2 regions of the Micromonospora sp. NPDC004540 genome follow, and region 1 is predicted to be linked to the other one. Evidence: riboswitches for the same ligand, from Rfam matches in the RefSeq annotation. Region 1 holds a riboswitch; the other holds the start of a gene.
What was found. A riboswitch is a leader RNA that binds a small molecule or an ion and turns the genes downstream of it on or off. The one in region 1 is predicted to bind cyclic di-AMP.
Positions count from the first base shown of each region.

Region 2: another riboswitch for cyclic di-AMP. It lies ahead of ABZV78_RS03305 (hypothetical protein); the one in region 1 lies ahead of ABZV78_RS02335 (C40 family peptidase).

Region 1 is NZ_JBEXLR010000004.1:16,103-19,877, forward strand. Features, by position in the region: gene ABZV78_RS02325 (hypothetical protein) at 1-155, shown strand, start outside; gene ABZV78_RS02330 (radical SAM protein) at 429-1,769, shown strand; cyclic di-AMP (ydaO/yuaA leader) riboswitch at 2,046-2,195, shown strand; gene ABZV78_RS02335 (C40 family peptidase) at 2,299-3,339, shown strand; gene ABZV78_RS02340 (aldo/keto reductase family oxidoreductase) at 3,363-3,775, opposite strand, start outside.
Region 2 is NZ_JBEXLR010000006.1:3,400-7,174, reverse strand. Features, by position in the region: gene ABZV78_RS03315 (AAA family ATPase) at 1-612, shown strand, start outside; gene ABZV78_RS03310 (cation diffusion facilitator family transporter) at 705-1,619, shown strand; cyclic di-AMP (ydaO/yuaA leader) riboswitch at 1,763-1,894, shown strand; gene ABZV78_RS03305 (hypothetical protein) at 1,899-2,975, shown strand; gene ABZV78_RS03300 (hypothetical protein) at 3,072-3,581, shown strand; gene ABZV78_RS03295 (SRPBCC family protein) at 3,583-3,775, opposite strand, start outside.

The DNA.
Region 1 (3,775 bases):
CAGTCAACATCGCCTGGGTGGTCGCGAGCGTCGAACTGCTCATCGCCGGTTGGTTCCCGTTGACCGGCCTCGGCACCGCACTGGTCATCGCACAGGCGGCCGCGGTCGCCGGCTTCACCGGCCTGCAGTTCGCCGGTCTCCGCAAGGCCGGCTGAACCCGTTGCGATCGATTCCTGGCGGGTTGTGGTCGAGCGCCGGCCACAACCCGCCTGGGAGTTCACCTCCACCCTCGACGCCGTTCGGGTCGCCGCCGGCGCGACCAGCACGGGCAGCACAGGTGGACGTGACGTAGCGAACAACCTTGCGCCGACCGATCCCCCCGGCCCGCGAAGGCTGGCTACGTTGGAGGCAGCAGGCTGACGTTCCGCGACTCAGCTCAGCCCTCGCGTATCTCGAGGGCCTTCGTGCACAACCAAACGGGAGGGCGCATGCGGTCGCGCACCGATCTCATCGAGGACCTGATGGGGCGCTTCCCCCAGGTGCCGAAAGAGGCGGTCATCAAGGAGGACCTGCTGCGTGGCGGCCTGGCCTTTGACGACTCGGCGTTGACCGACAACGAGAGTGGTGCCGTCAAGCCCAAGTCGTACTTCATCTTCTCCTTCGACCACCGGACCTTGCCGGAACTGGGCAGCGCCGCACTGCGCCGGCCGCCGGAGGAGATCGTGCTCACCGGCGGCCCGTACGGGCTGCGCCGCACGGTCGTCTCGGTCCGCACCAACCCCGACTCGCCGTACCGGGTCAAGGACGACGGCGACGGCAGCCTGCGGCTGTTCCTGGACGGCCGGCCGATCGCCGACGTCGGGCTGCCCCCGATGCCGGACTACTACCGGCACACGCTCGCCAACGGAAAGTCGGTGATGGAGGTCGCGCCGACGATCCAGTGGGGCTACCTCATCTACCTGACCGTGTTCCGGGTCTGCCAGTACTTCGGCGCCAAGGAGGAGTGCCAGTACTGCGACATCAACCACAACTGGCGTCAGCACAAGCAGGCCGGCCGCCCGTACACCGGGGTCAAGCCCGTCGACGAGGTGCTGGAGGCGCTGGAGATCATTGACCGGCACGACACCACCGGCGCGTCGCGGGCCTACACCCTGACCGGCGGCAGCATCACGTCCAAGGTCGACGGGCTGGCCGAGGCCGACTTCTACGGCCGGTACGCCCAGGCGATCGAGGAGCGGTTCCCGGGCCGGTGGATCGGCAAGGTGGTCGCCCAGGCGTTGCCCCGGGCCGACGTGCAGCGGTTCCACGACTACGGCATCCGGATCTACCACCCCAACTACGAGGTGTGGGACAAGCGGCTGTTCGAGCTCTACTGCCCCGGCAAGGAGCGGTATGTGGGTCGGGAGGAGTGGCACCGACGCATCCTCGACTCCGCCGAGGTCTTCGGGCCGCGCAACGTCATCCCGAACTTCGTCGCGGGCGTCGAGATGGCCGCACCGTACGGCTTCACCAGCGTGGACGAGGCGATCGACTCCACCGCCGAGGGCCTGCAGTATTTCATGTCCCGGGGCATCACCCCGCGGTTCACCACCTGGTGCCCCGAGCCGACCACCCCGCTGGGCAGAACCAACCCACAGGGCGCGCCGCTCGAGTACCACATCCGGCTACTGGAGGCCTACCGCGCGACCATGGAGGCCAACGGCCTGTCCAGCCCGCCCGGGTACGGCCCGGCCGGCCCCGGCCGAGCGGTCTTCTCGGTCAGCTCGTTCATGGACAGCCTGCCCGCCGACCTGACACCGGAGCCGGTAAGCCAAGCCCACCAGGAATGATCAGGGCCTACCACGACGGCAACGAGCTGGTGTGTCGCCGGTGGGGCACTTCACGCCGCGTGGGCACCCTTTCTTATTTACGTCGCTGAAGCCGAACGATATTAGCGGCGATTAAGAATTTGATTAGCGGAACCTTATCGCACACATAATTCCGGCACTCAATGTACCCGCCCGACAGCGCAGAGAATTGTCCTCACCGACTCGTTGATTTCCGTGGGCCGCCCTCACTAATGTTGGTCAGCGTTCCGGATGTCGGTCTCCACCTGGAGTGCCCCGGGACGGCCACCGCCGAGTCGCTGGACGTCACTGACGTCGCAAGGCGAGCCGGGGAACCACCGCAGTTTCGGGGTGAATCCGCATCAGCGGTAGGGCGCCTTCCACGCCCGAATCCGTCAGCTAACCCGGTAGGCGGTCGAGGTCGGCACGCGCCGTGGCGTGCGTGGGCCTCGAGTGGAGGGAGCCGAACCTGTTGCCACCCGTGCGTACGCGGCCTACCGGAGCACGTCTGCTCACCAGCATCCTCGCCGCCATGGCGGCGGTGATGGTGGTCGTCGGGCCAGCGGCTCATGCCGCCCACGCGGCACCGTCGGCCGCCGACGTCCAGCGGCAGATCGACGCGGCGTGGGAAAAGCTCGAACCCGTCATCGAGCAGTACAACAAGGTCCGGTCGGACCTGGCCGCGAACCAGCGGAGATCGGCCGAACTGAACCGGCGGATAGAGCCACTTGGCAAGACGGTGGAGGCCAGTAGGACCCGCGTCCAGGAGATCGTGACGGGGTATTACAAGCAGGAAAGGTCGCTCTCCACATTCAACGCCCTGCTGTCCCGTGGCTCCGCGCCGACCGCGTTGGGCGATCAGCTCGCGCTCGTGAATCAGGTGACGAATTCTGAGCAGCGACAGATCAACCGGCTGTCGGCCCAGCAGGCGAGTTACGATGCCGACAAGGAGAAGGTCGACGCGCTGATCGCGGTACAGCAGCGCCAGCAGGCCCAGTTGGCGGCCCGCAAGAAGGCCATCGACGCCGAGATCAAGCGCCTGGATGCGCTACACCGGCAGATCGCCGCCACGGAGAAGGCCGCAGCGGCGAAGGCGGCCGCGGACGCCGCGGCGGCCAGAGCCGCAACTGCCGCGCAGTCGGCCGCCACGGCCACCAGCACCTCACCCATCACGTCGAGCAGTTCGCTGTTCATCGGTGGGAAGTGTCCCGCCGTCCCCATCACGGGCAGCGGCGGCGTCGCGGCGAAGACGGCGTGCAAGCAGATCGGCAAGCCGTACGTGTGGGCGGCCGACGGTCCGGACTCGTTCGACTGCTCCGGCCTGACCCAGTACGCGTGGGCTTCCGCCGGGGTGCAGCTGACCCATTACACCGGTGCTCAATGGACCGAAGGCGTGGCGGTGAGCAAGGCCAACCTTCGCACGGGTGACCTTGTCTTCTTCTACGCCGATCACCATCACATGGGCATCTACGTCGGCAACGGGCTGATCGTCCACGCCCCGCACACCGGGGACGTGGTCCGGATGGCCCAGATGGCGAACATGCCCTACAGCGGTGCTCGCCGCCCCGGCTGACCGCCCGGTTCAGCTGGCGCTCATCACGCGATCCCATTCAGTTCGGTCAAGGCGTCGTCGGGAAGGGTCAGTGCGGCAGCGGAGACGTTCTCGCGCAGGTGTGCGACGGATGAGGTGCCGGGGATGAGCAGCATGTTCGGGGAGCGCTGCAGCAGCCACGCCAGCGCGACCGCCATCGGAGTGGCCTCCAGGCGGGCGGCGACGGCGTTGAGCTCCTCGGACTGCAGCGGGGAGAAGCCGCCGAGCGGGAAGTAGGGCACGTAGGCGATGCCCTGCGCGGCGAGGGAGTCGATGAGGTCGTCGTCGTTCCGGTTGGCGATGTTGTAGAGGTTCTGCACGCACACGACCGGCGCGATGGACTGCGCCTCGGCGACCTGCTCGACATTGACGGTGCTGAGCCCGAGATGCTTGATCAGTCCCTGCTGCTGCAGCTGAG
Region 2 (3,775 bases), on a different contig from region 1:
GTCGACGAGTCGCAGGACGTCTCGCCGATGCAGTGGCGGATGATCGGCCGGCGCGGCCGGCTGGCCTCCTGGACCGTGGTGGGCGACCCGGCGCAGACCGCCTGGACCGGCGACGCGCAGGAGCTGACCCGGGCCCGGGACCAGGCGCTGGGCCGGCGCCGCCGGTACCGGTACGAGCTCACCACCAACTACCGCAACTCGGCCGAGATCTTCGCCGTGGCGGCCGCGGAGATCCGCCGCGTCCACCCGGACCTCGCGCTGCCCACCGCGGTGCGCTCCACCGGCGTGGCACCGGTCGAGCTGACCGTGGCGGCCGGCGAGCTGCCCGCCGCCACCGCGACGGCGGCCCACGCGCTGCTGGCCGAGGTCGAGGGCACGGTGGGGGTGATCACGCCGGTGCCGCGCCGGGACGAGGTGGCCGGCTGGCTGGGCGACCTCGGCGGCCGGCTCCAGGTGGTGACCAGCCTCCAGGCCAAGGGCATGGAGTACGACGGGGTGGTGCTGATCGCGCCGAGCGAGATCCGGGCCGATCCGGGGTCGGGCGTGCGCACCCTCTACGTGGCGCTCTCCCGCGCCACCCAGCGCCTCACCACGCTCGACCCGGTCGGCTGAACCGGCGGCCGCCCACCCGGCGTTCACTTGCATACATAGCGATGTGAGCATAGATTGGGCCACGCCGGGGCGGCGGACGGAAGGGTGTGGGCGTGGGCGCAGGTCATGACCACAGCGGCGCGGTCACCAACGCCGCGCACCGCCACCGGGGCCGGCTCTGGGGCGCCTTCGCGCTGCTCACCGCCCTGATGGTGGTCGAGGCGGTGGCCGCGTTCGCCACCGGCTCGCTGGCCCTGCTCTCCGACGCCGGGCACATGTTCACCGACGTCCTCGGCATCGGCATGGCCCTCGCCGCGATCACCGCCACCCGGCACGCCGACACCGACCCGCAGCGCACCTTCGGGCTCTACCGGCTCGAGGTGCTGGCCGCGCTGGCCAACGCGGTGCTGCTCGGCGCCGTCGCCGTCTACGTCCTGGTCGAGGCGGTACGCCGGTTCGGCGAGCCGCCGGAGGTGCTCGCCGGGCCGATGCTCGCCGTGGCGGTGCTCGGCCTGCTCGCCAACATCGCCGCGTTCGCGCTGCTGCGCGCCGGCGCCGAGGAGAGCATCAACCTGCGCGGCGCGTACCTGGAGGTGCTGGGCGACCTGCTCGGCTCGCTCGGGGTGATCGGCGCGGCCGTGGTCATCGCGGTCACCGACTGGTGGTGGGCCGACCCGCTGGTCGCCGTGGCGATCGGGTTGTTCATCCTGCCGCGCACCTGGCGGCTCGGCCGGGCCGCGGTCCGCATCCTGGTGCAGGCCGCCCCGGAGCACCTCCAGGTGACCGCGGTGCACGACCGGCTGGCCGCGGTGCCCGGCGTCGCCGAGGTGCACGACCTGCACGTCTGGACGCTCACCTCGGGCATGGAGGTGGCCTCGGCGCACCTCACGATGAGCCCCGGCGCCGAGGTCGGCGAGGTGCTGGCCGCCGCCCGGGCCGCCCTGCACGAGGACTTCTCGATCGATCACGCCACGTTGCAGATCGAACCCGGAGCGTCGCCCGGGGCCTGTGGTGCGGTCGAGTGGTAATTAGGGCAATCTTAAATCCAAGTGGCTATTGTGCACTTATGCCGGTTTTGACCGGGCGACCGACTCCCACCAGCGGAGCCGGCCCGGAGCACCGCCGGTAGGCTCGGTCGCGGCCTCCGCCGGGCGGCGCCCACCGGCGCCTGCGGTGGCCGTCGCCTAATCGCCCGCAGGGGCGAGCCGGGGAACCACGTTCGTGGGGTGCATCCGCGTGAGCGGTAGGGATCTTCCGTCCCGAACCCGTCAGCTAACCCGGTCGGCGGTTGACGGAAGGACACGTGAATGCCCCCAGTGGCACCTGTACGACGGACGGTCGCCCGGTTGGCGGCCCTGCTCGTCGCGACGCTCGCCCTCGGCGTCGTGACCGCGCCGCTCTCCCCCGCCTCGGCGGGTGCGGTGGCTTCCCCGACCGGCCTGCTCGCCGCCGCACCCGGCGACGACGAGGGCGGCACCCCGGCGCTGCGCGCCCAACTCGACGCGGCCAGCAAGGGCTGGCTGGAGGCGCGCGCCGCGCTGAACCGCTCGGTGACCCGGCAGCAGCAGCTCACCGCCCAGCTCAAGACGGTCAACGCCGAGTTGACCGTCCGCGGCGCCAAGGTCGGCGAGATCGCCGGGGTGGCGTACCGGGCCGGGCGGATGGGCACCGCCGCGGCGCTGCTCGGCAGCAGCACCCCGGAGGGCTTCATGGATCGCGCGGCCGCGCTGGAGCAGGTGGCCGCGCACGAGGACCGGGCGCTGCGCGACCTCATCGAGACCCGGGACGAGGCCACCCGCACGCAGGCCGCGCTCACCGGCGAGATCCAGGAGCAGCGCAAGCAGGTCGCCGTGATGGCCAAGCGCAAGCAGCAGGCCGAACGCGCCCTGGAGGTGGCCAACAACCGGGCGTCCAGCAGCGGCGGCGGCAGCGTGCAGGGGACCTCCTCGGCGAAGGCGAAGCCGGCCCCGCGCAACCCCGACGGCTCCTGGCCCCCGGAGTCGTGCAGCGTCAACGACCCGACGCCGGCCGACGGCTGCATCACCCCGCGTACGCTGCACGCGCTCCAGCAGGCCAAGGCGGCCGGGTTCACCCGTTACGTCTCCTGCCACCGGCCCAGCGGCTCCGGCGAGCACCCGAAGGGGCGGGCCTGCGACTTCGCCGCGCAGAAGGACGGCTTCGGCGGCGTGGCCACCGGCGGCGACAGGACGTACGGCAACAACCTGGCCGCCTACTTCGTCCGCAACGCCGACCCGCTCGCCGTGCTCTACGTGATCTGGTACAAGCAGATCTGGCTGCCGAGCAGCGGCTGGAAGGCGTACAGCGGCGGCAACGGCGACCCGTCCAGCGACCACACCAACCACGTCCACCTGTCGGTGTACTGACCCGCCCCGGCGACACCCGGCCTACGCCCCACGACGTACGCCGGGTGTCGCCGCGCGGCCCACGACGCGGCGCCGTCGACGGCCGAGCATCGGGGCATGAGTCGACTCTCCCCCGCCGGGCGCAAGGCCCTGCTCACCCTGCACCTGGTCACCTCCCTGGGCTGGCTCGGCGCCGACCTGGTGCTGCTCGCCCTCGGCGTGGCCGGTCTGCGCGGCGCCGATCCCGAGGTGGTCTATCCGGCGGCCGCGCTGCTGGTCACCTGGCTGTTCGCCCCGCTGAGCGTGGTGGTCTGGCTGGTCGGGCTGGCCAGCGCGCTGCTCACCCCGTGGGGGCTGCTGCGCTGGCGCTGGGTGCTGGTGAAGTTCGCCGTCACCACCGTGGTGCTCACCCTGGTGCTGCTCCTGCTCACCCCGCGGGTCCGGCACCTCGGTGAGCTGGCCGGGGCGGCCGACACCCACCTGCGCGTCGACCTGGTCGTCGCGCCGTCCGTCTCCACCACGCTGCTGCTCGTCGTCACGGTGCTGTCCACGTACAAGCCGTGGGGGCGGCTGCGGCCGGCGCGACCGGCGGCCCGGCGACCGGTGCCCGCCGGGCGGCGCGGCTGAGTCAGGCCGCCCGCCCCTCCAGGGTGGCGCCGAGCCGGCTGGCCAGGCCGAGGTGGGCCGCCCGGGCCTGCCGGAAGGCGTACCCGAACAGCGGCGCCGGAGCGGAGAGGGTGATCTCCACGTCGATCCGCACCACCCCGTCGGGCTCGTCGCGCAGCCGGGTGTGGTTGCGCACCGTGGTGGCCGGCTGCTGC